Regions from separate parts of the Flexivirga aerilata genome, predicted to be linked through region 1. Evidence: predicted binding sites of a transcription regulator. Region 1 holds the regulator's gene; each other region holds the start of a gene.
The links. The regulator Rex, encoded in region 1, represses fermentation and respiration genes when NADH is low (regulators of the CRP and FNR family bind a similar motif). The targets are predictions, from matches to a motif close to CTTGTGAANNNNTTCACAAG.
Positions count from the first base shown of each region.

Region 2: a site for Rex is predicted at 6,826-6,845, ahead of HJ588_RS08440 (Cg1360 family ATP-synthase-associated protein). Genes of this name have one in related genera too.
Region 3: a site for Rex is predicted at 3,548-3,567, ahead of HJ588_RS06225 (geranylgeranyl reductase family protein). Genes of this name have one in related genera too.

Region 1 is NZ_JABENB010000001.1:282,423-291,664, reverse strand. Features, by position in the region: gene HJ588_RS01380 (PHA/PHB synthase family protein) at 1-269, opposite strand, end outside; gene HJ588_RS01375 (helix-turn-helix domain-containing protein) at 539-739, shown strand; gene HJ588_RS01370 (30S ribosomal protein bS22) at 971-1,069, shown strand; gene HJ588_RS01365 (NAD-dependent epimerase/dehydratase family protein) at 1,213-2,193, shown strand; gene HJ588_RS01360 (lysophospholipid acyltransferase family protein) at 2,186-3,730, shown strand; gene HJ588_RS01355 (glutaredoxin family protein) at 3,738-3,977, shown strand; gene HJ588_RS01350 (redox-sensing transcriptional repressor Rex) at 4,189-4,884, shown strand; gene HJ588_RS01345 (glutamyl-tRNA reductase) at 4,881-6,185, shown strand; gene hemC (hydroxymethylbilane synthase) at 6,306-7,322, shown strand; gene HJ588_RS01335 (bifunctional uroporphyrinogen-III C-methyltransferase/uroporphyrinogen-III synthase) at 7,319-8,953, shown strand; gene hemB (porphobilinogen synthase) at 8,950-9,242, shown strand, end outside.
Region 2 is NZ_JABENB010000001.1:1,766,543-1,775,784, forward strand. Features, by position in the region: gene HJ588_RS08400 (carbohydrate ABC transporter permease) at 1-60, opposite strand, end outside; gene HJ588_RS08405 (carbohydrate ABC transporter permease) at 71-1,003, opposite strand; gene HJ588_RS08410 (extracellular solute-binding protein) at 1,003-2,364, opposite strand; gene HJ588_RS08415 (pentapeptide repeat-containing protein) at 2,478-3,038, opposite strand; gene HJ588_RS08420 (hypothetical protein) at 3,207-3,353, shown strand; gene HJ588_RS08425 (L-threonylcarbamoyladenylate synthase) at 3,444-4,385, shown strand; gene HJ588_RS08430 (serine hydroxymethyltransferase) at 4,396-5,679, shown strand; gene HJ588_RS08435 (MraY family glycosyltransferase) at 5,713-6,789, shown strand; gene HJ588_RS08440 (Cg1360 family ATP-synthase-associated protein) at 7,009-7,488, shown strand; gene atpB (F0F1 ATP synthase subunit A) at 7,688-8,512, shown strand; gene atpE (ATP synthase F0 subunit C) at 8,640-8,852, shown strand; gene HJ588_RS08455 (F0F1 ATP synthase subunit B) at 8,903-9,242, shown strand, end outside.
Region 3 is NZ_JABENB010000001.1:1,306,477-1,315,718, reverse strand. Features, by position in the region: gene HJ588_RS06245 (NADH-quinone oxidoreductase subunit D) at 1-404, opposite strand, end outside; gene HJ588_RS06240 (NADH-quinone oxidoreductase subunit C) at 479-1,243, opposite strand; gene HJ588_RS06235 (NuoB/complex I 20 kDa subunit family protein) at 1,243-1,797, opposite strand; gene HJ588_RS06230 (NADH-quinone oxidoreductase subunit A) at 1,810-2,175, opposite strand; gene HJ588_RS06225 (geranylgeranyl reductase family protein) at 2,217-3,530, opposite strand; gene HJ588_RS06220 (hypothetical protein) at 3,817-4,695, opposite strand; gene HJ588_RS06215 (demethylmenaquinone methyltransferase) at 5,067-5,771, opposite strand; gene HJ588_RS06210 (isochorismate synthase) at 5,864-7,123, shown strand; gene HJ588_RS06205 (DUF1330 domain-containing protein) at 7,142-7,453, opposite strand; gene HJ588_RS06200 (diacylglycerol/lipid kinase family protein) at 7,496-8,398, opposite strand; gene HJ588_RS06195 (FAD-binding oxidoreductase) at 8,436-9,242, opposite strand, start outside.

The DNA.
Region 1 (9,242 bases):
TCCTTCGGGTGGGGTGCCAGGTCCGAGCGGCCGGTGAGGATCCGGCCGAGTTCGGCGGCCAGGTCGGTCGAATGGTGGGCGAGCGAGAGCGGTTTGGCGGCGGCGTTGGCGACGGCGCGGACCCCCGCCATACCCGGTGTGAAGCGGCGCCACGGGCCGAGCGCCGCGTCGGCGAGCAGCAGGTCGAGCGGTGCCGCGGCGGCGGCGATCGGGTCGTCGGCGTCGTCCGGCGCAGGCTTGTTCTCGTGGGTGCGGGCCGTGCTCGTCATGGTCGTCTGCGCCTCTTCCCGACTCGGCACTGAGTCATCTCCCCAGCATGCCCCTCGAGCGAGGTTCACACAGCGATTGCGTCGACAAGAGTCGACAAATCGAGCAGGTCGACCGCAGTTCGTCGGCGTGTCGGGTGGACAATCGTCACTCTCAGACTTTCCACAGACTGCCCGGACCCCCTATCGTGTCCCAGCAGTAACAGTGGTGAGCGGCGTCCAGCCTGCTCGCCCGTCCGTAAGGCACGTTCGACGAAGGGGCGACTACCGTCATGCCGAAAGAGGGTCAGCCGGGTGACGTCACCTTCATGACGGTTGCCGAGGTTGCGGCGATCATGCGGGTCTCGAAGATGACCGTCTACCGCCTCGTGCACTCCGGCGAGCTGCCGGCCGTGCGCGTCGGGCGCTCCTTCCGGGTGCCCGAGGACGCCGTGTCGGACTACCTCAAGCAGTCCTACATGGGCACCGCCTGAAGCCGTCCGGCAGCCGGTCTCGTCCGGGTCGGGAACCGCCCCGTCATCGCGGCCCCAGGGCCGCCGATTGGTATGGCGACGCCGCCATGGCGTAACCTTGGCCGGACCGCTGCCGCCCTCGCGGGGTGAGCAGCCGGATTCGGCTTCGCGACCGGCGGGGCGCTCGCAGTCCACCGGTCGTCGTTCGATCAGTTCGTCGTTCCATCAGTTCGTCAGGAAAGAGCACTACGCATGGGTTCCGTCGTCAAGAAGCGCCGCAAGCGGATGGCCAAGAAGAAGCACCGCAAGTTGCTTCGCAAGACGCGTCACCAGCGCCGCAACAAGAAGTAAGCGGTAGCTCGACCGCATCAGCCCCGGGTCGCCACTGGCGATGACCGGGGCTTTGCCGTCCCTGCGCGACTTGGCAAGCGCGCTCCCGGGTGGCGGCGTTACGATCGCGGGGCAGCTGCCCGCCATACCCGACGGAGGAGAAGATGAGCCGCGTTGTGCTGGTCACCGGCGTGTCCCGACTCGTCGGCGGTATGACGGTGCGCGCGCTCGCCGCGGACCCGGAGATCGACCGCGTCATCGCCGTCGACACCGTGCCGCCGCTGCACGGGATCGGCCGCGCCGACTTCGTGCGCGCCGACATCCGCAACCCGATCATCGGCAAGATCCTCAGCCAGGAACGCGTCGACACCGTGCTGCACCTCGGGGTGATCATGACCCCGAAGCAGGCCGGGGGCCGCACCCTGCAGAAGGAGATCAACGTCATCGGCACGATGCAGTTGCTCGCCGCGTGCCAGAAGGCCGACTCGCTGCAGCGGCTGGTGGTCAAGTCGTCGTCGTCGATCTACGGCTCCTCGCCGCGCGACCCCGCGATGTTCACCGAGGACATGAGCGCGCGGCGCAACCCGACCGGCGGATTCGGGCGCGACTCGGTCGAGGTCGAGACTTACGTGCGTGGGCTCGCGCGGCGCCGGCCGGACATCGAGGTGACGATGCTGCGGATGGCCAACCTGGTCGGCCCGGGCCTGCGCACCACGTTCTCCGAATACTTCGCGATGCCGGCACTTCCCGTGCCGCTCGGTTACGACGGCCGCTTCCAGGTGCTGCACATCGACGACGCGGTCCGGGTGCTGCAGCGGGCGACCGTCGCGCCCGCGGCCGGCACCGTCAACGTCGCCGGCGACGGCATGCTCACCCTGCGTCAGGCGGCCCGTCTCGCCGGCAAGCCGACCGTCCCGGTGCTGCCGCAGGCCGGTGGGCTGGTGCAGCAACTCGGCGGACTGCTCGGCGGCAACGGCGCGTTCGACGCCGAGCAGATGCAGTTCCTGCAGTTCGGCCGCGGGGTCGACACCACCCGCATGCGCACCGTGCTCGGTTTCGAGCCGGCCGCCACGACTCGTGAGGCGTTCACCGCCGTGTTCGGTGCCCGCAACCCGCTCCTCGCACTCGGAGGTTCCCGTGTCTGACGACGACGTCCGGCTGGTCGTGCAGCCGGCCGGGAAGGCAACCGGGACGGCGGCCCCGAAGAAGGCGGCGGCGAAGAAGGCTCCTGTGAAGGCGACGGCGAAGAAGTCGAGCGCCACGAAGGTGAGCGCGGCGAAGATGACGGCGAAGAAAGCCACCGCCACGAAGGCCACCGCGAAGAAGGCGACGGCGAAGAAGGAGCCCGTCAAGAAGGCGTCCGCGACCACGCAGTCCGCGACGGCGCAACCCGCGAAGAGAGCGGCGGCCAAGAGCGGTTCGGCGCGGCAGCGTGCGACGATCGAGAGCGCCTCGGCGGTCGAGAGCGCCCCGCTGGTCGAGCCCGCTCTGCCGGCCGAGAGTGTGCCCGCGGTCGAGAGCGCCCCACCGGCACAGAGCCCGCCGCCGGTTAAGAGCGCCCCAGCGGCGAAGACCGCCCCGCCGCCACAGAGCGCGCCCGCGGAGCGGCCGTCGCGGCGGCGCATCGCGGCAGCCGCCCAGGTGTCGCCGGCGCCGGCCGTCGCGCGGCCTGCGGCATACCAGGACGAGCAGCGCGAGCGCACGCTGCGCGTCGTACCCGACCCGCCGGAGCCGCCGGCGCCGTCTGCGGTGAGTGCGGTGAGCGCCGACGACTTCGAGGGCGTGGTCGGCATGCTGGTGAGCGCGCTGCGTACCGGCGGTTCGATGATCGGCCTGCGCGGCGACGACCTCGAGCGCAAGGTCGCGCAGGCGCTGGCGTTCCTGCGTCGCCGGCTGACCGGCGACTACGAGATCGACGACTTCGGTTTCGACAAGGAGTTCACCGAGCAGGTGTGGCTGCCGATGCTGCGGCCGCTCTACAAGCGGTGGTTCCGGGTCGAGGTGCGCGGCATCGAGAACATCCCCGACGAGGGCGCCGCGCTCGTGGTCGCCAACCACTCCGGCACCCTGCCGCTCGACGGGCTGATGACGCAGGTCGCGATCTACGACGCGCACCCCAAGCACCGGCACGTGCGGATGCTCGGCGCCGACCTGGTCTTCGAGTCGCCGCTGATCGGCGAGCTGAGCCGCAAGGCGGGCACCACCCTCGCCTCCAACCCGGACGTCGAGCGGCTGCTCGGGGCGGGCGAACTCACCGCGGTCTGGCCGGAGGGTTTCAAAGGCGTCGGCAAGCCGTTCTCCGAGCGCTACAAGCTGCAGCGTTTCGGCCGCGGCGGCTTCGTCTCGGCGGCGCTGCGGGCCGGGGTGCCGATCATCCCGTGCGCGATCGTCGGCGCCGAGGAGATCTACCCGATGCTCGGCAACGTCAAGGGCCTGGCGCGGCTGCTCGGCTTCCCCTACTTCCCGATCACACCGTTCTTCCCGCTGCTCGGACTCGCCGGGGTGATCCCGCTGCCCAGCAAGTGGATCATCGAGTTCGGCACCCCCGTCGAGACCGAGGCCTTCGGTCCGGCCGCCGCCGAGGACCCGATGCTGGTCTTCGACCTGACCGACCAGGTCCGCGAAACCATCCAGCAGTCGCTGTATTCGCTACTCCTGCAACGCCGTTCGGTCTTCTTCTAGGTTTGGTATGACGACTCCGCGCATCACTCTCATCGGCAAGCCCGGCTGTCACCTCTGCGACGACGCGCGCGAGGTGATCCGCCGCGTCGCCGACGACACCGGTGCCGGCTGGCAGGAGCGCAACATCCTCGACGAGCCGGACCTGATGGCGCGCTACGCCGAGCAGATCCCGGTCACCCTGGTCGACGGCAAACAGCACGACTACTGGCGGGTGGACGAGGCGCGGCTGCGCCGGGCGCTGCGCTGAGCCTCGCCGCGGGGCTCCCGTCATACACATCGCGTGGAATGGGCCGCGATGTGCACCGCGCGGACCGGGGCGCGTCGGTGTGTAGCACTTTTCTGCGGAATTTGCGACTTTGTGCCTGCGTTCACAAAGACCTACAGTCGGGGGGTCAGTCATCCTCTGGCGCCGGCGTTTGGTATACGCCTGCCCATTCGCGAGAGGAGCCGGAGCGCCTGTGAGCACCGCATCGGCCGCACGTCGGGAGATTCCCGAAGCCACCGTGGCTCGGCTACCGGTGTATCTCCGCGCTCTGCGCGCACTCAGCGCCCGCGGCGTCGACGTCGTCTCCTCCGAAGAACTCGCCGAAGCGGCCGGTGTCCGCTCGGCCGGGCTGCGCAAGGACCTGTCCCACCTCGGCTCCTACGGTGTGCGCGGCGTCGGGTATGACGTCGCCCGCCTCTCCGACGAGATCTCCCGCGAACTCGGCCTGCACCACGACTGGTCGGTTGCGATCATCGGCATGGGCAACCTGGGGCACGCGCTCGCGGCATACAGCGGGTTCGCCACCCGCGGTTTCCAGGTGCGCTGGCTGATCGACGAGGACCCGGCGATCGTCGGCACCGAGATCGCCGGCCTGAAGGTGATCACCTTCGCCGATCTCGAGAAGCACGAGCCGGACAGCATCATCGCGGTGATCGCCACCCCGCCGGAGGCCGCGCAGACCGCGGCCGACCAGGCCATCGCGCTCGGTGTCCGCTCGATCCTCAACTTCGCACCCGGCGTGCTCGCGGTGCCGCCGGGCGTCGAGGTGCGCAAGGTGGACCTGGCGACGGAGTTGCAGATCTTGGCGTTCCACGAGCAGCGCGGGAAATACGAGCAGCGCGGGGAACTTGAGCCGGGCGGGAAGTACGAGCAGGAGGTTGTTCGGTGAGCCTCATCGTGATCGGTATGTCGCACCGCACCACCGGCGTCGACCTGCTCGAGCAGGTCGTGCTCGGCCGCGGCCAGGCCGAGCAACTCGAGACCACCCTCGGCGGCAACGAGCACGTCGACGCCTCGGTCGTGGTGTCCACGTGCAACCGCGTCGAGGTGTATGCCGAGGTCGACACCTTCCACGGAGCCGTCAACGGCATCACCGAATCCCTTTCTGTCGCAACAGGTTTGCCAGTCAAGACGCTGCGCGACCACCTCTACGTCCACTTCGAGGACCGGGCCGTCGCGCACGCCTTCAACGTCGCGGCCGGTCTCGACTCGGTGGCCGTCGGCGAGGCGCAGATCCTCGGCCAGTTGCGTGACGCGCTGCGCACCGCGCAGGAGGGCGGCCATCTCGCCCCGGCGCTGTCGGCGCTCATGCAGCAGGCGCTGCGGGTCGGCAAGCGGGTGCACACCGAGACCGACATCGACTCGGTCAGCCGCTCGCTCGTCGAGCGTTCGCTGGTGCGCGCCCAGTCGGTGTTCGGTGAGCTGAGCAGCCAGCGCGCGCTGGTCATCGGCGCCGGCGCCATGAGCGGGCTCGCCGCGCACACGCTGGCCAGGGCCGGCGTCGGCGAGATCACGATCATCAACCGCACCCCGGCCAAGGCGCAGCGGCTGGCCGAGGCCACCGGCGGCACCGCACGCGACTGGGCCGACCTGGCCGGCGCGGTCGCGGACGCCGACCTGGTCATCTCCTGCACCGGCGCCGTCGGTCACGTGCTCGACGAGACCAACGTCGGCGCGACCGAGCACGCCAAGGTGCTGGTCGACCTGGCGCTCCCGCGCGACGTCGCGGTCGAACTCGGCGACCTGGCCGGCATCACCCTGCTCAGCCTCGAGGACCTCAGCGCCGGCGTCGCCGACGACGCGGAGAAGACCCAGGTCGAGGCGGCCGCCGACCTGGTGACCGCCGAGGTCGCGGAGTTCCTGGTCAATCGGCGGGCCGCCGCAGTGGCGCCGACCGTCGCCGCGCTGCGCGCCCGCGCTGCCGACGTGGTCGCCGCCGAGCTGACCCGGCTCGGGCAGCGCACCGAACTCTCCGAGGCCGACGCGGCGCAAGTGCAGATGACCGTGCACCGGGTGGTCGAGAAGATCCTGCACACGCCGACGGTGCGCATCAAGCAGCTCGCCGGCGAGGAGCAGGGCGGCCAGGACTATGCCGCGCTGCTGCGCACGCTCTTCGACCTCGACCCGCACGAGTCCCGCGTCTCACAGATCCCGCAGGTCGGACCCGGCGCCGGGGGTGATGCTTCATGAGTACCCCACGAAGTTCTTCCCCCGCTTCGCTCCGCCGGATACTTCGCGAGGACCCCGCATGAGTACCCCACGAAGTTCTTCCCCCGCTTCGCTCCGCCGGATACTTCGCGAGGACCCCGCATGAGCACCATCCGCATCGGCACCCGCCGCAGCGCACTGGCCACCACCCAGGCCGGGCAGATCGCCGACCGGCTGCGCGCGCTCGGCCACGACGTCGAGCTCGTCGAGATCGTCACCGAGGGCGACACCAACCGGGCCCCGCTGGCCCAGATGGGTGGCACCGGGGTCTTCGCCACCGCGATCCGGGAAGCGTTGCTGGCCGGGCGGATCGACCTGACCGTCCACTCGCTGAAGGACCTGCCGACCGCGCCCGCACCCGGCCTGACGATCGCCGCCATCCCGCCTCGTGAGGACCCGCGCGACGTGCTCGTCGCCCGCGACGGCCTCACCCTCGGCGAACTGCCCGAAGGCGCCAAGGTCGGCACCGGTTCACCCCGCCGGGAGGCGCAGCTCGCGGCGCTCGGCCTGGGTCTCGACATCCGCCCGATCCGGGGCAACGTCGACACCCGCGTCGGCTACGTCCGGGACGGCGCACTCGACGCGGTCGTGCTCGCCAAGGCCGGACTTTCGCGGCTCGGCCGCACCGCGGAGATCACCGAGGCCATCGACCCGGTGCAGATGCTGCCCGCACCCGGTCAGGGCGCGCTCGCCCTGGAAATACGGTCCGACGACGCGGCGTTGTACGACGTGGTTGCCGCCTTCGACGACGCCGACACGCGAGCCGCGGTCACGGCCGAACGTGCGGTGCTGGCCGCGCTCGAGGCCGGTTGCTCGGCACCACTCGGCGCGCTCGCCGAGGTGTCCGAGGAGCTCGACGGCAGCCTGGAGATTTCGTTGCGGGCCTTCGTGGGTCGCACCGATGGCACGTTCGACCTGCGCCGGTCAGTGACCGGCCCCGTCGACCGTGCCGCGCAACTCGGTGACGAACTCGCCGCGTTGCTGTTGGAAGACGGAGCGCGAGACGCGTTCGAGTCGCCGAACGGCGACCCACCGGATCCAGCGCCCGGCGGAGTCTTACCCGCGACCGCCACCGTCACCCCAATCCACCCCACCAGCGCTGCGGAGCGTGAACAGTGAGCACAAGCAAGACCACCAAGACACTTCCCCGGGTCGCGTTCGTCGGCTCCGGTCCCGGTGACCCTGCGCTGATGACCGTGCGCGCGAGCAAGCTGCTCGGCGCGGCCGATGTGGTCATCATCGACCGGATCGCCCGCGAGGAGTTCGTGGCGTCGTTCGCCCGCGAGGACGTCGAGATCGTCGACGCCGGCCACGGCGAGACCGGGCAGACGCTGACCACGGCGTCCCGTGCCAAGCTCGTCGTCCGCACCGCGAAGGCGGCCGCGAGCGCCGAGGGCGAGCGTCTCGTCGTACGCCTGATGGACGGCGACCCGGCGACCTTCAACGGCCTCGCCGAGGAAGCCATCGCCGTGCAGAAGGCCGGCATCGGCTTCGAGATCGTGCCGGGCGTCAGCGCCGTCTCGGCGGTCCCCGCGTATGCCGGGATCCCGTTGGTGGCCAACGGTTCTCGTGCCGTGCACGTCCTCTCCGCCACCGACGACAAGGCTGACTGGTCCGGCGCGGTCGCCGCCGACAGCACCGTGGTCGTGCTCGGCACCGTCGAGACCCTCCCGGCCGGCCTCGGCAAGTTGCAGGCCGCCGGCCGCGACGCGGAGACCCCGGTCGCGCTCAGCTCCGACGGCACCACGATCCGCCAGACCACCCAGGTGACCACGCTCGGCGGTGTCGCCGCGGCGCTGAAGGGGCACCCCCTCACCAGCCCGGCGCTCGCGATCGTCGGCACCGTGGTGGCACTGCGCGAGCAGCTGTCGTGGTGGGAGACCAAGCCGCTCTTCGGCTGGAACGTCCTGGTGCCGCGCACCAAGGAGCAGTCCGGCACGATGACCGACCGGCTCGCGTCATACGGCGCCTCCAACGACGTCGTGCCGACGATCAGCGTCGAGCCGCCGCGCACGCCGCAGCAGATGGAGCGTGCGATCAAGGGGCTGGTCACCGGTCGTTACGAGTGGATCGGCTTCACCTCGGCCAACGCGGTGCGCGCCGTGCGCGAGAAGTTCGTCGAATTCGGTTTGGATGCAAGGGCATTCGCCGGTCTGAAGATCGCGTCGGTCGGCGGCGTCACCGCCAACGCGCTGCGCGAGTGGGGCATCGAGCCCGACCTGGTGCCTTCCGGTGAGCAGTCCGCCAACGGCATGCTCGAGGAGTGGCCGGAGTATGACGAGGTGCTCGACCCGATCAACCGGGTCTTCCTGCCGCGCGCCGACATCGCGACCGACACGCTCGTCGCCGGTCTGCAGGAGATGGGCTGGGAGGTCGACGACGTCACGGCCTACCGGACCGTGCGGGCCGCCCCGCCGGCGCCCGAGGTGCGCGAGGCGATCAAGACCGGCAAGTTCGACGCGGTCTGCTTCACCTCCAGCTCGACCGTCCGCAACCTGGTCGGCATCGCCGGCAAGCCGCACGCGACCACGGTCGTGGCGTGCATCGGCCCGGCGACCGCGAAGACCGCGGAGGAGCACGGCCTGCGGGTCGACGTGCTGGCCGCCGAGCCGAGCGCCGAGGCACTCGTCGACGCGCTCGCCGACTACGGCCGGGGTCTCGCGCTGGCCGCGCAGGAGGCCGGTGAGCCGGTCCGCCGCCCGAGCGAGCGCAAGGCGTCCTCCCGCCGGAAGGCCAAGGCGTCGCGGTGAGCACCACCCCGGATCCGGCAATCCGCGACTGGTCCCTGGCGCCCGGCGCGATCCGTCCGCGCCGGCTGCGGCCGACGCCCGCGATGCGCCGGCTGGTCGCCGAGACCCGGCTGCACCCGGCCGAGCTGGTGCTGCCGATGTTCGTCAAGGAGGGCGCCGCCGAGCCGGTGCCGCTGCAGTCGATGCCCGGCGTCGTGCAGCACACGCTGGACTCCCTGGTCGAGGCCGCGCGTGACGCGGTCGACGCCGGAGTCGGTGGCCTGATGATCTTCGGCGTGCCGGAGCAGCG
Region 2 (9,242 bases), 1.5 Mb from region 1:
GGTGTCGCGCGGGCGCGAGCGCCTCGTCGTACGCCGCAGAGCGGGGGCGTCGGTCGTCATCGCGTCGTCCTCACGTCAGGTCCTCCTTCGGCAGCACCTTGAGGTAGGCGAGCGCGGCGACGCCGCCGACGAGCAGGAGCACGAGTGCGACCGCCGTGCCGTAGCCGAGCTGCCCGAAGCTGAACGCCTGTTGGTACATGTAGAGCGGCAGCGTCTGGCTCTTGGTGCCGGGGCCGCCGCCGGTCATCACGAAGATCAGCCCGAAGACCGACAGCGTCTGCAGGGTGGTGAGCAGCAGGTTGGTCATGATCGAGCGACGGATCAGCGGCACGGTGATGGACCAGAAGCGGCGCAGCGGGCCGGCGCCGTCGATCGCGGCGCTCTCCTCGACCTCCGGGTCGAGCTGGGAGAGCGCGGCGGAGTAGGTCAGCATCGAGAAGGCCGTACCGCGCCAGATGTTGGCGAACGACACCGCCACGATCGGCGCACTGATCAACCAGTCCTGCGGGCCGAGGCCAAACCAGTCGAACACCTTGTTGAGCGAGCCGTCGCCGGAAAGGAAGGTGTACCAGAGGTATCCGGCCACGACCTCCGGGATGATCCACGCGCCGATGACGACCGTGCCGGTGAGCCACGAAACCCATGCGGCGCACTTGCGCAGGAGCAGTGCCAGCGCCATGCCGAGGAGGTTCTGGCCGATGACGCCGGACACCACGGTGAATACCAGCGTCAGCCACATGGCGTTCCAGAAGTCGGCCTTGGCGAACGCGTCGGTGAAGTTGGTCAGCCCGACGAGCGAGGTGTGGTCGGCGCCCTCGCCGCGCAAGGCCTTGTTGGTGAAGGCGAGGTAGATCGAGTAGATCACCGGGCCGGCCATGAAGATCAGCAGCAGCGCGACCGCCGGGAGCAGCGGCATGCCGCGGCGTGCGGTGCGTGCCGGGTCACGGTCGTTCGTGCGGCCGGGACCGGTTGTCAGCGTTGAGGTTTCGGCGACAGCAGCCATCACGCACCTGCCTTCGTCGTCTGGTCCCGACCCACGATGTCGATCAGCATCGAGTCGTATGCCGCCGCTGCCGCGGCCGGACTCTTCGATCCGATCAGCATCGCCTCGCAGGCGATCTGGATCGCGTTGGAGATCTGCGGATAGGGCGCCAGCGCCGGCCGGTAGGTGGTGTCCTTGACGAGTGAGGTCATGAATTTCGTTGTCGGAGAGGACTTTTGGTAGCGCGGCTCCGCGGCGACGTCCGAACGCACCGCGATCTGGGAGTCCTTGATGCAGTAGTCGGTGTTGTTGGTGCGGTTGCACATGGTGCGCACGAACTCAAACGCACGGTCGGGGTTCTTGGCCCGCTTCGGGATCGCCCAGCAGAAGCCGCCGGACATCGTCACCACGCCGGGAGCCGCACCGTGCTGGGTCGGCATCTTGGCCACCGACATGCTCCCCGCCCAGTCCGGCCACGAGTCGGTCCAGCCGCCGGGGATCCAGCTGCCGTCGACCGCCATCGCGATCTTGTCGTGGGGCCACATTGTGTTGTAGAGCCGGTCGGCCATGTTGGGGTCGAGCGCGTCCGACAGTTGCAGCCCGAGCTTCTCCGCCGAGATGGTCCGCATGAAGCGCAGGGCGTCGGTGAAGCCCGGTGAGCCGGTCACCCACTTGCGCTGCTGCTCGTCATACAGCGTGGAGCCGGTGCCGTAGAGCAGCATCTCGAAGCCCTGCATCGCCGTCGCCTCGCCCATCGCCTTGCTCGACCAGATGTTGATCGGTACGACGCCGGGCAGCTTCTGCTTGATCGTGCGCGCGGCGGTGAGGATGTCGTCCCAGGTCCTCGGTTGCCACCGCTCGGGCAGCCCGGCCTTGGCCAGCAGCCTGCGGTTGAACCAGATCGCGCGGGTGTCGGTGCTGAGCGGCACGCCGTAGTGCTTGCCGTCGGTGTATTTCACCGCGTCCCGGGTGGTCGGGTAGTAGAGCTTCCAGTCCGGCCAGGTCGCCAGGTAGTCGTCGATCGGTCGCAGGTAGCCGGCCGCGATGTCGGAGTTGAGGATGAACGTGTCCTCGTAGATGAGGTCGGGTGCGGTGCGGCCGCTGCTCATCATCAGCTCGGTCTTGGTGTAGTAATCGTTCTCCGAGGCGACCAGCGGAATGAGGTCGACGTCGAACCCGGCTCCGGCCGCTGCGAACTGGCTGGAGACGCCGCGCAGGAAATCGCCCATGATCGTGCCCGAGCCGAACTGCTTGTAGGTCAGCTTCACCGCATCGCCCGAGTCGCTGCCGCAGCCGGACAGGCCGAGCGGCAGGGCGATCACCGAGCTCGCGGTGAACCACAGCGCGGTTCTCCTGCTGACTCCCGCTGTCGGGTCGGGCATCGGGCACCACATCCTGAAGGCCGATCGTCGCGGCAGGCGTTGACGCGACGTTGACCTACTGTGACAAGAATTGCCCGGTCGTGGGTGGAAACGGGCCCGATTGCTTGATCGGTTCAGTCGAGCACGACCGCGCCGGTGAGCTCCACGACGATCTCCCGGGCCTGCTCGGTGGTGATCATCGCGCCCTTGAGCACGCGCAGCCGGTCGAGGTCGCACGGCCCGAGCGAGGCGCCGCGCAGATCGGCGCCGTCGAGGTTGGCGTCGTAGAGGTCGGCCTGGGTCAGGTCGCACCCGTCGAGGGTGGAGGAGCGCAGGTCGGTGCCGCGCAGGATCGCCTCGGTGAAGCGGCACCCGGTGAGATCGGTGTGCGACAGCACGGCGCCGATCAGGTTGGCGGCGAAGAGGTTCGACCGCTGGATGGTGAAACCGAGCCCACGGGTCTGTGGCATCGAGACGCCCATCAGGCGGCACCCGACGAGCCGCGCACCGCCCATCGACGCGCCGTCCAGACGTGCCTCGTCGAGCACGCAGTCGGTGAACGCGACCTCGGTCAGGTCGGCGTCGCGCAGGTCCGCGCGGGTCAGGTCGCAGCGCACCAGCTCGACCGCTTCAGTGGCGTCCGCGAGCAGCCTGCGCAGTTCGGGCCCGGCATACGTCTGGTCGACGAGTTCCATGGGCACGAGTCTGGCAGCGGGCACCGACTGGTCCACCAATATGGGACTTGTCACGTGCTACAGCACGTGACAAGTCGGGTGTTCGTGGGACAAGTCCGGTAGTCGTGGCACAAGTCGGCAGGGCTGGACCCGGCTGCGCACCGCGGCCCTGACCGCCGACGGCAGGGGGTGCCGGCTACCGACCTGCCCGAGCGCCTGCGTGCCGGCCGTCGCTTCGTGCAGACGCACACCGAGCGGCACAACGCGCCGATGCAGCGCGCCAACGAGGCGTTCGGTTTTCGCCGCGTCGACGTGCTGCACGAACTCGAGGGTTGAGCTGCCCGAGCCCACCGGTGCCGACGCCCCGGCCGACCGGTAGCTCGGGCGCACCCTCGGCGTCCCGGCCGATCTGACAAACTTGCCCGCGTGAGCCCGGTCTTCGATTGCAGCACGCCCGAATCCCGTGACGAGGGCATCACCGCCGCAAGCGACGCGATCCTGCGCGGGGAGTGCGTGGTCATCCCGACCGACACCGTCTACGGCATCGCCGCCGACGCGTTCAACGCCGCCGCGGTCGGTCAGTTGCTGGAGGCCAAGGGCCGCGGCCGCGAGATGCCGCCGCCGGTGCTGATCCCCAACCGGCAGACGGTCGACGGCCTGGCGATGGCCGTCCCGTCATACGTATGGCGGCTGATCGACGCGTTCTGGCCCGGCGGACTCACGCTCGTGCTGCGCGCGCAGCAGTCTCTCGCCTGGGACCTCGGCGACACCAACGGCACCGTGGGGCTGCGGATGCCCGACGACGAGATTGCCCTGGCGGTGCTGGAGCGCACCGGCCCGCTCGCGGTGAGCTCGGCCAACCGCACCGGCAAGCCATCGGCCACCACCGTCACCGAGGCCGGTTTCATGCTCGGCCACTACGTCGACGTCTACCTCGACGGCGGCGAGCGCGGCGCCGACACCTCCTCGACGATCCTCGACTGCACCAAGCCCGACCCGGTGGTGCTGCGCGAGGGCACGATCTCCGACGACGCACTGCGCAAGGTTCTCGGCGACGTCGAGCTGATCAGCGGGCGCGCGGTCAACTCGGCGGTGCCCGAGCACCCGGTCGACCTCGACAAGCCGGCCGGCGACGACGGCTCGGCCGGTGCCGCGATCGACCTCGACAAGCCGGCCGACCAGTCAATTCAGGACCAGCCCGACGACCAGCCCGTCGACCAGCCCGACGCCGACCAGCCCGTCATCCACGACTCCGCCGACGCGCCCGCACACCCGCCGACCCTCGGTCAGCAGTGGGAGCAGGACGCGCCGCACGATCCCGCTGGTCCGTCCTCCGGCCGGCACGACCAGCCCGACCACGAGAAATAAGGTGTCCGACATGAGCACGCCCTACTACGGCCCCGACTACGCCGCGCTGCAGGACTTCGACCCGGAGATCGCCGGGGTGCTGGTCGACGAGCTCGACCGCATCCGCGGCGGTCTGCAGCTGATCGCCAGCGAGAACATGTCCAGCCCCGCGGTCATCACCGCGCTCGGCTCGACCCTGACCAACAAGTACGCCGAGGGCTACCCCGGCCGCCGCTACTACGGCGGCTGCGAGGTCGTCGACGTCGCCGAGAACCTCGCGATCGACCGGTGCAAGGAGCTCTTCGGCGCCGACCACGCCAACGTGCAGCCGCACTCGGGCGCGAGCGCCAACCAGGCCGTCTACGGCGCGTTCATGCAGCCCGGCGATACCATCCTCGCGATGTCGCTGCCGATGGGCGGCCACCTCACCCACGGCACCAAGGTCAGCTTCTCCGGCAAGTGGTTCAACGCGATCGGCTACGGCGTCGACAAGGAGACCGAGAACATCGACTACGACGAGGTCGAGCGCCTCGCCAAGGAGCACAAGCCGAAGGTGATCCTCGCCGGCGGCTCGGCCATCCCGCGGCTGATCGACTTCGAGTTCTTCCGCAAGCTCGCCGACGAGGTCGGCGCGATCTTCTGGGTCGACGCCGCCCACTTCATCGGTCTTGTCGCCGGGCAGGCGATCCCCAGCCCGGTGCCGTATGCCGATGTCGTCTCCTTCACCACCCACAAGGTGCTGCGCGGCCCGCGCGCCGGCGCGATCGTCTGCAAGGAGGAGCACGCCAAGGCGATCGACAAGGCGGTCTTCCCGATGATGCAGGGCGGCCCGCAGATGCACTCGATCGCGGCCAAGGCGGTCAACTTCAAGGAGTGCAACACCCCGGAATACCGCGACTACGCGCGGCAGGTCATCGCCAACGCCCAGCAGCTGGCAACCTCGTTGGGGGAGTTCGGGATTCGCCCGACGACCGGCGGCACGGACACCCACCTCTCCCTGCACGACCTGCAGGGCATCGGCGTCACCGGGGCCGACGCGGAGAAGCGCGCCGACGCCGCGGGCATCGTGCTCAACAAGAACGCCATCCCCTTCGACCCGGCCAAGCCCAACATCGCCTCCGGCATCCGCGTCGGCTCGCCGAGCGTGACCACCCAGGGCATGGGCACCGACGAGATGAAGCTCATCGCCGAGCTGATCAACACCGCGATCACCAAGGGCGACGGCGACCCGGAGCACCAGGTCGCCAAGGACGTGCGCGCCCAGGTGACCGAGCTGGTCGGACGCTTCCCGGCATACCCCGCCCCCGGCGCCTGATCGCGGCGCCGGCCGCGACACCGAGATCAGCACGTGCGTGAATACCTGCTCGTCGCCATCGTGGCGGCCGCGATCACCTTCGTGGCGACGCCCGGCATCCGCTGGGCGGCCATCCGGTGGAACGCGGTCACCCCGGTGCGCGTGCGGGACGTGCACACCGTGCCGATCCCGCGGCTCGGTGGCCTGGCGATGCTGCTCGGCTTCGCCGCGTCGATCCTGATCGCGTCGCAGCTGCCCTATCTCGGCAACCGGATCGACTACTCCAACCTCTTCTGGGTGCTGGTGGCCGCCGGCATCATCACCGTGCTCGGCGCGGTCGACGACTTCCGCGACCTCGACCCCCTCACCAAGGTGGCCGGCACCGTGCTGGCCGCCCTGGTGATGGCGGCGCTCGGCGGGGTGCAGCTGCTCTTCCTGCCGGTCTTCGGGACCCAGACGATCCTGCCGCAGCAGGTGCTGCAGGGGCTGACCGTGCTGGTCGTGATCGCGACGACGCAGGCGGTCAACTTCGCCGACGGCCTGGACGGGCTGGCGGCCGGGACGGTCGCGATCGCGGCCACGGCGTTCTTCATCTGGAGCTACACGACCCGGCCCAACGACGACCAGAGCGTCTTCACGATGGCGACCTTCATCTCGGCCGCCATCGTCGGCTGCTGCCTCGGCTTCCTGCCGCACAACTTCCATCCGGCGAAGCTCTTCATGGGCGACGCCGGCGCGCTGCTGCTCGGGTTGCTGCTCGCGACCGCCACGATCTCCTTCACCGGCAACTTCGATCCGTCCTCGGACACCAAGCAGTCGAGCGTGGCGATCCTGCTGCCGATCGCGCTGCCGGTGGTGATCCTCGCGCTGCCGGTGCTCGACGTGGTGCTGGCGTTCATCCGGCGCGGCGGGAAGTTCTGGCATCCCGACAAGAAGCACCTGCACCACCGGCTGATGCGGATGGGCCACCCGCACCGCCGGGCGGTCCTCCTGCTCTACCTGTGGTCGGCCTCCGCGGCCGGGGGAGTGCTGGCCTACAACTACCTGTCGAGCCCCTGGGCGACGGCCCTGCTCTTCGGCCTGCTCGCGCTTTCGCTCGGCCTGACGTTGGGTCTGCCGAGGATCGGGTAAGCCTTGTGGCAGAGCCGATTTCGTGTCTCACAGGAGCTTGTGATAGTTTTCACAAGCACGAAGACAGGGTGTTCTGGAGCAGTCTCGGACAGCCTGTATGCCGCTTCGCGAGACGCCCCTCCGACGCCCACGACCCAGGCAGATTGAGCAGATTGAGTAGAGCCCAATGATCACCCCACGAAGTCCTCGCTTCGCTCGGTACTTCGCGGGGGCCCCATCATGACGGACTCCGACCCCGCGGCCACGCCGGTGAAGCGTGGCGTCGCGCTCAGCAACCGCCCGTTCGCGGTCATGCTCCGGGCGGGTCTGCGGGCGTCGGTCTGGATGCTCCCCCTCGCGGCCGCGGGCTGCTGGATCTTCCGCGGGGCCGAAGGCGGCTGGTCCGCGGCGCTCGGCGCAGCGATCGCCCTGGTCTTCTTCTCCGGCGGACTGCTGCTGATGGACAAGATGGTCGGCGACAACGCCCACGCGATGATGGCCGGCGCGCTCGCGATCTACCTGGCCCAGGTCATTTTCCTCGGCATCGTGATCTTCGGACTCTCCGAGGCCTCCTGGCTGGACGGTCCGGCATTCGCGATCGGGGTCATCGCGGTCACCCTGGTCTGGCAGGCGGCGCAGGTCGTGGCGTTCATCCGGCTGCGGCAGCCGGTGTACGACGTGCCGGCCGGGTCTTCCGAGTCCTCGGAGCGGCAGCCATGACCTGGTTCAGCCTGCACTCAGGTCGATATGACAACGGCCGCGTCCCCAGCACCGGACACCGTCCGGTAGCGTACGCAGTGGCCAGCCACGTGTGCGGCGATTTCGCGGTGCCCGCAGTGCCTGCCCGACAACTTTTCCGGCGCGAACTCGCGCCGACCCCAGCCCGACCGACCGACGTATCACTGGCCGAGGAGATCTTGTGAGTACAACCCTGGTGGCTGCGGCAGGCAGCCTCCGCGGCGCGGTGCCGACCGACAGCTTCGAGACGCCGGGCACCAAGGACTTCTGGTGGCCGCTCATCGGCAGCGACACCAACTCGTTCACCTTCACCCGTCCGGCCCTCGTCTGGATCCTCTCCTGCATCCTGATCTGCTGGTTCTTCCTCTCCGCGACCAAGAACCTCCAGCTGGTGCCGAGCAAGCGTCAGTGGCTGACCGAGCAGGCCTACGGCTTCGTGCGCAACACCATGGGCCAGGACATCATCGGCAGCAAGAACTTCAAGCCGTTCATCCCGCTGCTGCTGAGCCTCTTCACGGTCATCCTGCTCAACAACATCGCCGGTGTGATCCCGTTCGTGCAGTACCCGACGACCGGCCGCATCGCCTTCCCGATCGTGCTCACCGCGATCGTCTACGTCGTCTATCACGTGACCGCGGTCCGGCATAAGGGCGGCTTCGGCAAGTACCTCGGGTCGCTCACCCCTCCCGGGCTGCCGGGCTGGCTCAAGCCGATCATGTTCGTGCTGGAGTTCCTGACCTACTTCGTCATCCGGCCGCTCACGCTGGCCCTGCGACTCTTCGGCAACATGATGGCCGGCCACCTGATGCTGCTGGTCTTCATCCTCGGCGGCGAATACCTGCTGCTGCACGGTGACAACCCGTTCATCAACGTCTCGGGCGCGTTCTCCTTCCTCTTCGCGATCCTGATGATGTTCTTCGAGTTGCTCATCGAGTTCCTGCAGGCGTTCATCTTCACGCTGCTGACCGCGATCTACCTAGCCGACGCCGTCTCCGACAGTCACTGACCGTCACTGAGATCACTGACGGTGACAGAGACGGCCGGTCCAGGCCCTACAACTTCACACTGACCCGCAAGAAACCCCAAGCGGCCCGGGAAAACCGTCTCGGGCCACTCGAAAGGAAACAAACACAATGGGTGGAAACATTGCCTTCCTCGGCTACGGTCTCGCCGCCATCGGCCCGGGTATCGGCATCGGCCTGATCTTCGCCGCCTACATCAACGGCGTCGCCCGTCAGCCCGAGGCCCGCGGCATGCTGCAGACCATCGCCTTCACCGGTATGGCCCTGACCGAGGCGCTGGCGATCCTGGGTCTGGTCTTCGCGTTCGTCTTCCGCTCAGCCTGAGCCTTCGAACGTTCCCCGAGTCCCTAGGTTCAGCGCTCCAGGAGTGACCCATGTTGAGCATCGTTAAGGCGAGCGGTGGCGAGGTCGGTTGGCCCGACAAGCTCCCGCTGCTGCCGCAGCCGGGAGAGATGATCGCCGGTCTGATCTTCTTCGCGATCGTCTATTGGTTGATGAAGACCAAGGTCGTGCCGCGGATGGAGCAGATGTACGCCGAGCGCACCGCCGCCATCGAGGGCGGTATGGAGCAGGCGGAGCAGGCGCAGAAGGAAGCCGAGCAGGCCAAGTCGCAGTACGAGGCCCAGCTGGCCGACGCCCGCGCCGAAGCTGCTCGCATCCGTGAGGACGCCCGCTCGCAGGGCGCGCAGATCATCGCCGAGATGCGCGACCAGG
Region 3 (9,242 bases), 1.0 Mb from region 1:
TGGTCGGTGATGCCGAGCGCCTTCTCGACCGCGAGGCAGTAGGACGCCTCGTTGAAGATCGGCATGACGTAGTCCATGCGGGTGCAGAAGGTCACGCCCTGGGTCCAGGTGCGGAACTCCATGTTCTTCTCGATGCCGGTGTGCAGGTAGCCGATGCCCGCGCGGGCCTCGGTGACCGTCTCACCGTCGAGTTCGAGGATCAGCCGGAGCACGCCGTGGGTCGACGGGTGCTGCGGCCCCATGTTGACCACGATCCGCTCCTCGTGGAGCGCGGTGGCCTCGTCGACGAGTTCGTCCCAGTCGCCGCCGACGGCGTTGAGCACCGGGGTGTCCTCGTCCACGTCGTGCGTGGTGGCGCCATACGGGTCGGACTGGGCCTGTGCCTGTGCGCTGTCGGCGCTCATGCCTTCCGTCGCGCCTCTGCCCTCGCCTGCGGGCCTCACTCGTACCTCGCTCGTGTCCTCGGCTCGGTCGGCGCTCATTTGTAAGACCTCCGGTCGTCCGCCGGCGGCACGGTGGCGCCCTTGTACTCCACCGGGATGCCGCCGAGCGGGTAGTCCTTGCGCTGCGGGTGGCCGGGCCAGTCGTCCGGCATGAGGATGCGGGTCAACGACGGGTGGCCGTCGAACTCGATCCCGAACATGTCCCAGGTCTCCCGCTCGTGCCAGTCGGCGCCGGGGTAGGTCGGGACGATCGTCGGAATGTGCGCGTCACCCTCGGGCACGGCGACCTCCACGCGAATGCGCCTGCTGCCGTTGGTGATCGAGTGGAAGTGGTAGACCGCGTGAAGCTCGCGGCCGGTCTCCTGCGGGTAGTGCACGCCCGAGACGCCCATGCAGGTCTCGAAGCGCAGCGCGGGCTCGTCGCGCAGCGCCTGGGCGACGGCGGGCAGGTGCTCGCGGGCCACGAAGAAGGTGAGTTCGCCGCGGTCGACCACGACATACTGCACGGCCGCCGCGTAGTCGCCGCCGCGCGCCTGCAGCGCGCTCTCCAGCGAGTCGGCGACCTGGTCGAAGTAGCCGCCGTAGGGGCGCGCCGCGGCACCCGGGAAGTAGACGGTGCGGTCGAGGCCGCCATAGCCGCTGGTGTCGTTGCCGAGCGAGGAGCCGAACATGCCGCGACGCTCGGCCACGCGCACGGGCGCGCCCGGCTCGGCCTGGCGGGCGAGTTCGCCGGCGCCGACGGCGTCGGTGGTGGTCGCCTCGGCGGCCGGCTGGTCAGGCTTGCTGCTGTCGTCAGTCATCAGGCCAGCAGCCCCTTCATCTGGTGGGTCGGGGTGGCGGTCAGAGCAGCCTGCTCGGCCGCGCGGGCCGCCTCGACGCGATTGACGCCGAGCTTGCCGCCCTGGATCTGCTTGTGCAGCTCGAGGATCGAGTTGAGCAGCATCTCCGGCCGCGGCGGACACCCGGGCAGATAGATGTCGACCGGTATGACGTGGTCGACCCCCTGGACGATCGCGTAGTTGTTGAACATGCCGCCGGAGCTGGCACACACACCCATCGAGATGACCCACTTGGGCTCGGGCATCTGGTCGTAGACCTGGCGGACGACCGGGGCCATCTTCTGGCTCACCCGGCCGGCGACGATCATCAGGTCGGCCTGCCGCGGGGTGGCGCTGAAGCGCTCCATGCCGAAGCGGGCGATGTCGTAGTCGGGGGTGCCGACGGCCATCATCTCGATGGCGCAGCAGGCCAGACCGAACGTCGCGGGCCAGACCGAGCTCTTGCGCATGTAGCCGGCGACCTGCTCGACGGTGGTCAGCAGGAAGCCCGCGGGGAGCTTCTCCTCGATTCCCATTCTGCGATTACCTCAATCCCACTCGAGGCCGCCGCGGCGCCATACGAATGCGTAGGCGACGAAGACGGTCAGCACGAAGAGCACCATCTCGATCAGCGCGAACAGGCCGAGACGGTCGAACGACACCGCGAACGGGTAGAGGAACACCGACTCGATGTCGAAGATGATGAACAGCATCGCCGTCAGGTAGTACTTGATCGGCACGCGGCCGCCGCCCTCGGGCTGCGGGCTCGGCTGGATGCCGCACTCGTAGGCGTCGACCTTGGCGCGGTTGTAGCGCTTGGGTCCCGCGAGGGATCCGGCGCCCACCACCGAGAAGATGGCGAACGCCGCGCCGATGCCTGCGAAGAACAGCAGCGGTGCGTAGGAATAGTCCATCGCCTATGACTCCTTCCGAGCGTCTTTGCTCACGGTGCCGCTCATGCCGCGGGCACCATCCTCGACAGGACCGCCATGACGCGGTCGTCGAGTTTGCCGCCGTGCTCGTCGCCGAGGTTGGCCATCACCTTCAGCAGCATCTGCATCATCGTCTTGCGCGGCAACCCGTAGCGCACCGCGAATTTCATCACCTCGGGGTGACCGATCAGCTGCGCGAAGAGCCGGCCGACGGTGAAGTAGCCGCCCAGGGCGTCCTTCATCACCTTCGGGTAGGACTGCAGCACGCGCTCGCGACCGGCGTCGTCGGTGCGGCCGAACGCCTGCGCGATGACCTCGGCGGCCAGGCGGCCGGACTCCATCGCGTAGGCGATGCCCTCACCGTTGAACGGGTTGACCATGCCGCCCGCGTCACCGACGAGCAGCAGGCCGTCGGCATAGTGCGGCTGGCGGTTGAAGCCCATCGGCAGGGCCGCGCCGCGGATCGGGCCGGTGATGGTCTCGTCGTTGAAGGTCCACTCCTCCGGCATCGTCGCGACCCACTGACGCATGACGTCCTTGTAGTCGGTCTTGCCGAAGGCACTGGAGGTGTTGAGGATTCCGAGGCCGAGGTTGCTCGTGCCGTCACCCACACCGAAGATCCAGCCGTAGCCGGGCAGCAGGACCCGCTTGCCCTGCTTGTCCTTGGACCACAGCTCCAGCCACGACTCCAGATAGTCGTCGTCGGTGCGCGGGCTGGTGTAGTAGGCCCGCACCGCGACGCCCATCGGGCGGTCGTCGCGCTTGTCGCGGCCCATCGCGAGCGACAGCCGCGAAGAGTTGCCGTCGGCGGCGATCACCAGCGGCGCCCGGAAGGTCAGCTGCTTGCCGGTGGGGCGGTCGTTCTGCCCCATCTCCTTGGCCTCGACACCGATGATCGCGCCGGTCTTGTCGTCCCGGATCGCGCCGCCGACGTTGACGCCCTCACGCAGGCGCGCGCCGTGCTTGACCGCATGCTTGGCGAGGATGTCGTCGAAGTCCTGCCGGGTGCGCACCAGGCCGTATGGCGGGAAGCTCGCCACGTCGGGCCAGTCGAGCTGCAGCCGCATGCCGCCGCCGATGATGCGCAGCCCCTTGTTCTTGATCCAGCCGTCGTCCTCCGGCGTCGGGATGCCGAGCGTGATCAGCTCGCGCACCGCGCGCGGGGTGAGACCGTCGCCGCACACCTTCTCGCGGGGGAAGTGCGTCTTCTCGAGCAACAGCACGTCGAGGCCGGCCATCGCGAGGTAGGCGGCGGTTGCGGATCCACCGGGGCCGGCGCCGACGACGATGACGTCGGCGCTCTCGTCCGGGGCAGGGATAACGCCGGGGAGGCTCACGGGGTGAATCTTTCTACCTTGTGAAGACGTTCACTAACCCATGCACTGTATTCCCAGCGGCCGATCCGGACCTACTTAGGCGAGCCTAACCGCTTGGGGCGGGGGCTGCCTGCGCTTTCCTGCGCTTCGTGCGTAGCCCGCGACCGTCGCGACTTCTGCACGCCCCCGGGCCGATCCGCGTGCGCACCCCGCGACCGTCGCGACTTCTGCACGCCCCCAGGCCGATCCGCGTGCGCACCCCGCGCCCGTCGCGACTTCTGCACGCCCCCGGCGCGAGCGGCTGCGATCAGCCGAAGTGCCGCCGCCACCCGTCACCGATTCGCAGCCGTACGCCGGACGCGAGCTGGACGGCATCGACGATCCGTCCCAGAACGGCGAGCGGGTCGGCATACATCGAGGTCGAAGTGATCACGATGAAGCGCCAGCCGATCGCCTCCACTTCCTCGCGACGCAGTATGTCGGCTTCCCATTGCTGCTCGCGCTCGATGTGGTGCCGACCGTCGAACTCGAACGCGAGCTTCAGCTTCGGATAGCTCATGTCGATTTCGCGCCACCGCGCGCCGATGCGCACGACGTGATTGACGACCGGCTCCGGGAAACCGGCACTGACCATCAGCAGACGGAGTCGCGACTCGTTGGGAGAGTCGACCCTGGCGCGCACGAAGTGGGCGACCTCGCGAGCCTTCGCCGCACCGGTCGAATGCTTGTCGGCGACGAAGTCGATGAGTTGGGCCGGCGTGACCCGCGCACGGCGCACCAGCGAATCACCCAGGATCAGCAAGTCGATGAACTCGAGATGGGCGGCCAGATCAAGGAAGGTCTGGCGCGGGCTGGTCACCGCAATTCCCTTGACCATCAACAGTTCCGGCGCATGCGTGTAGAAGTGAAACCGCACCCCGCGATGCTCGGTGTGCCGGCGTTTACGAGTGCCGAGGTGTATGTCGGAGGCCATCGGCGTCACCGCTCCCCAGAGCGATGCGGCGGTGTGATGCGAAGCAAACCGCGCGGCGGGCAAGGTCGCGAGCAGGTAACGAACCCGCTGGCCGAGAGTGGGCGCTGAGCCGACCCGCCAATAGCTGCCGCGTATCAGCTGGCGATAGTCGGGCCCGGCGAGTTGCCGGCGGCTCACTCCGGCGCGCTCGGCCTGCGCGGTGGTGAAGATCACGCCGAGTTTGCGGGGCGCGGGTGATGGGAGAGCTGACATCCCGCAACCGTGGCAGGAACTCGCGATTCGCGGCGCCGGTTATCCACAGGCAGCCGCCGGTTCGGCGGCCGACTCGGCGTGCACAGCCCGCGACCGTCGCGACTTCTGCACGCCCTCGGGCCGTTCCGCGTCCACAGCCCGCAACCGTCGCGACTTCTGCACGCCCCCAGGCCCATCCGGGTGCACACCCCGCAACCGTCGCGACTTCTGCACGCCCCCAGGCCCATCCGGGTGCACACCCCGCAACCGTCGCGACTTCTGCACGGCCCTAGCCCGATCCGCGTGCACACGCCGCAACCGTCGCGACTTCTGCACGCCCCCCGGCGCCGGGCTCAGCCCAGGCTGCGCGGCTTGGTCGCGCGGTGGAGCGCGACGATGCCGCCGGTGAGGTTGCGCCACTCGACCTTGCCCCACCCGGCGTCCTGGAGGCGGGTCGCCATACCGGCCTGGTCGGGCCACGCCTGGATCGATTCGGCAAGGTAGACGTAGGACTCGGCGTTGGAGCCGACCCGGCGGGCGATCTTGGGCAGCGCCGACATCAGGTATTCGCTGTAAACCTTGCGGAACGCCGGGTTGGTCGGCGTCGAGAACTCGCAGATGACGAGCGTGCCGCCCGGCTTGGTGACCCGGCGGAACTCGCGCAACGCCTCGTCGGTGTCGTGCACGTTGCGCAGCCCGAAGGACATCGTCACGGTGTCGAAAACGCCGTCCTCGAAAGGCAATTGGGTCGCATCGGCCGCGGTGAAGGCGAGGTCGGGGCGGCGCCGCTTGCCCTTGCGCAGCATGCCGAGCGAGAAGTCGGCCGGCACGACGTGCGCGCCCATCGCGTCGAACGGTTCGCTGCTGGTGCCGGTGCCCGCGGCGATGTCGAGGATTACGTCGCCGGGCTTCGGCGCGACCGCCTCGACGACCTGCTTGCGCCACCGCCGGTCCTGCCCCAGCGACAGCACGTCGTTGGTGACGTCGTAACGCTCCGCGACGTCGTCGAACATGCGGGCAACATCGGCGGGCTGCTTGTCGAGGCTGGCACGGTTCATACGCGTCATCTTGTCGTATGACGCAGCGCCCGCGCACGGACGGCACTCGCCGCACGGCGAAGGACACCGGCGTAAGGTGACCGCTCGTGACCATGCCCCTGCCTGCCTCGCACCCGGCGCTGGTGGTGCGCTCGACCCGCATCGCCGACCCCGGCGACCTGGTGTCGGTCATTCCCGCGGGCGCCGACTCCCCCGTCAGCTGGCTGCGCGACGGCGACGGCTTCGTCGGCTGGGGCGTCGCGGCGAGCATTCGCACGGCGGGCACCGCCCGCTTCGCCGAGGCCGAGCAGTGGTGGCGCGACGTGGTCGGATCGGCCGTCGTCCGGTCCGAGGTCGACCTGCCCGGGTCCGGACTGGTCGCGGTGGGCTCGTTCGCCTTCTCGGCGGCCTCGGCCGCGGGCGGGGTGCTGCACGTGCCGGCGATCGTGGTCGGTCGCCGCAACGGCGTCGCCTGGGTGACGAGCATCAGCAGCGCGCCCGATCTCGGCGGTGCCCCCGTCATACATCCTGCTGAGAAGCCTTTGGCACCAGTGCTTTCCGACTCCCGTGACGGTGCGCTGACCGGCGCCGAGTGGGCGCAGGCCGTCGGTGCCGCGGTGCGGCGCGTCCAGTCCGGGGCGCTCGACAAGGTGGTGATGGCGCGTGACGTCGTCGTCACCGCGGAGGGCCCGATCGATCCGCGGCACCTGCTGGCGCGGCTCACCTCGGCATACGCCAACACCTGGACCTACAGCGTCGACGGCCTCGTCGGCGCGACCCCCGAGATGCTGCTGCGCCGCGAGAAGGGCCTGGTCACCTCGCGCATCCTCGCCGGCACCATCCGCCGCACCGGCGACGACGAGCACGACCTGGCACTCGCCGCGTCGCTGGCGCGGTCGAGCAAGGACCTCGAGGAGCACGAATACGCCGTGCGGTCGGTGGCCGACGCGCTGTCGCCACACTGCTCGTCGATGAACGTGCCGGAGTCGCCGTTCGTGCTGCACCTGCCCAACGTCATGCACCTGGCGACCGACGTCGCCGGCGTCCTGCGCGAGGACGTCTCGTCACTGACGCTCGCCGCGTCGCTGCACCCGTCCGCCGCGGTGTGCGGCACGCCGACCCTCGCCGCGCGTGACCTGATCGGCGAGCTCGAGCAGATGGACCGTGGCCGCTATGCCGGACCGGTCGGCTGGCTCGACGCGTCCGGCGACGGCGAGTGGGGCATCGCCCTTCGCTGCGGGCACCTCGAAAAGCCCTCGCAGATCAGGCTTTTCGCCGGCTGCGGCATCGTCGCGGGCTCGCAGCCCGACGCCGAGCTCACCGAGTCGGAGGCGAAGCTCGTGCCGATGCGGCACGCGCTCGCCGACGACTGACCTGGCCGCTCCGGAGCGTCAGGCGCTCGGCTGCGGCCCGTCGTAACCCTCGACGATGATGATGTCGGCGTCCGCCGCCTTCTCGCGATACTCCCGCGCAGCCTGGTATGCCGCAGAGTTGTAACAGTCGAGCGCTGCGCGATACGAAGGGAATTCGATCACGACGTTGCGCGGCCGGGAGTCGCCCTCGACCGCTTCGTACGGCCCACCGCGCACCAGCAGCTTTCCGCCGTACGCCGCATAGGCGGCGGTCGCCGCGGAGGCATACTGCAGGTAGGCGTTCTCGTCGTTGACCTGCACTCGTGCGATCCAGTAACCCGATGCCGCCATCAGCTCACAGCCTTTCCTCGGACGATCCGTTGTCAGAGTTCATTACAACAGCACACTGAGCGCCCGGGGCAGCACCTCGACGGTCGCCGGCAGTTGCTGGATCGGCTCGCCGTCGCCGTAGGCCTCGACGCCTTCCGCCTCGATGCGCACCACCCGGCCGCGGGCGACGGTGACCTCGGGGTTCTTCAGGTGGGTACCGCGATAGAGCTGCGGCATCGCGGTCACGAACTTCAGCCGGTTGCCGGCCCCGACCATGATCACGTCGAGCAGTCCGTCGTGCACGTCCGCATCGGGCGCGATGTGCATGCCCTTGCCGTAGAAGCCCGAATTGGCAGCAATCGCAGTGAATCCGCGATATTCGAAGACGTCGTCGTCGACGGTGACGCGGTAGTGCCGCGGCGGGAACTTGAACAGGCCGCGCACCGACGACACCTGATACTGCAGCGTCGCCGGCAGCTTCCGCGGCGCGGTGTTGACCAGGTGGGACACCAGGGAGTCGATGCCGGCATACACGCTGCCGACGACGACCCGGTTGCCGAGCCGGATCGCGTCGACGCCGGTCGGAGCACCCGCGAGCGCCAATCGTGTTGCGTCATGGGTGTTTTCAGGGATCCCGAGCTGGCGCGCGAAGTCGTTGCCGCGCCCGCTGGGCACGATCCCGAAAGTTACGTCGTGCTCGATCAACGGCGCCGCGAGCGACCCGAGGAAGCCGTCGCCCCCGACGGTCACGCAGGTCTCGCCGGCCGCCTTGGTGTCGCGCACCAGGCCGTCCGCTGCTTCGATCCCCGGCGAGAAGGTGATGCGCACGGTGGCGCCGGCGTCGCCGAGGTCGGCCGCGACCTGGCGAGCCAGGTGGACCGCCTTGCCGCCACCGGAGAGCGGATTGGCCAGGACATGAAAGGACCGGGAGGACCTAGAGGTCGGGGAGGTCCGGGCCGTGGTCATCGGGCCTCCGCAGGACGACGGGCACTTCGTGGTGCGCTCATGGGATCAGGACTCCTGGGTTGAGGACGCCCTCAGGATCCAGCGTCTCCTTGACCGCGCGCAGCACCGCCACGCCGGTGTCGCCGATCTCGTCGGCCAGCCACGGCTTGTGGTCGCGGCCGACCGCGTGGTGGTGGGTGATCGTGCCGCCGTGCTGCGAGATCGCGTCGCCGGCAACCTGCTTCACCGGCACCCATTGCGCTGGCGGGTCGTCGGTCTCGCGCATCGCGACGGTGAAGTAGAGCGACGCACCTGCTGGGTAAACGTGCGAAATGTGACACAAAACAATGGGATCCACGCCTTGCCCCTTCGCTGCCGCGTCGATCGCGGCCCGCACGGCGTCATACAGTCGCGGGAGGTTGGCCCAGGTGGTCGCGGTCTCGAGCGTCTCGACCAGCACCCCCTCGTCGAGCAGCGTGTCGCGCAGGTATGGCGCGTCGAAGCGCCCCTCCGCCCAGGCGTCGCCGCCCTTCTCGCCGACGAGCGTGCCGCCGAGCCCGGTCAGCGTCTCACCGGCCTCCGCCCGCATCCGTGCCACCCGCTGCTCGGTGCCCTCGTAGCCGCAGACCAGCTGGCAGCCGCCGTCGGCGTTGAGTCCGATGGCGCTGGGGTCGCTGAGGTTGATGGCTGTCTCGGTCTCGTCCGAGAGCCGCAGCACTGTCGGGTTGATGCGGTCCTGCACCAGCGTGCGCATCGCGGTCGCGCCCTCGGCGAACGACGCGAAGCGCCACGTCTCGTAGGCCTTGGCCTGCGGCACCGGCCGCACCATGACCGTGACGTCGGTGATCACCCCGAAGGCACCCTC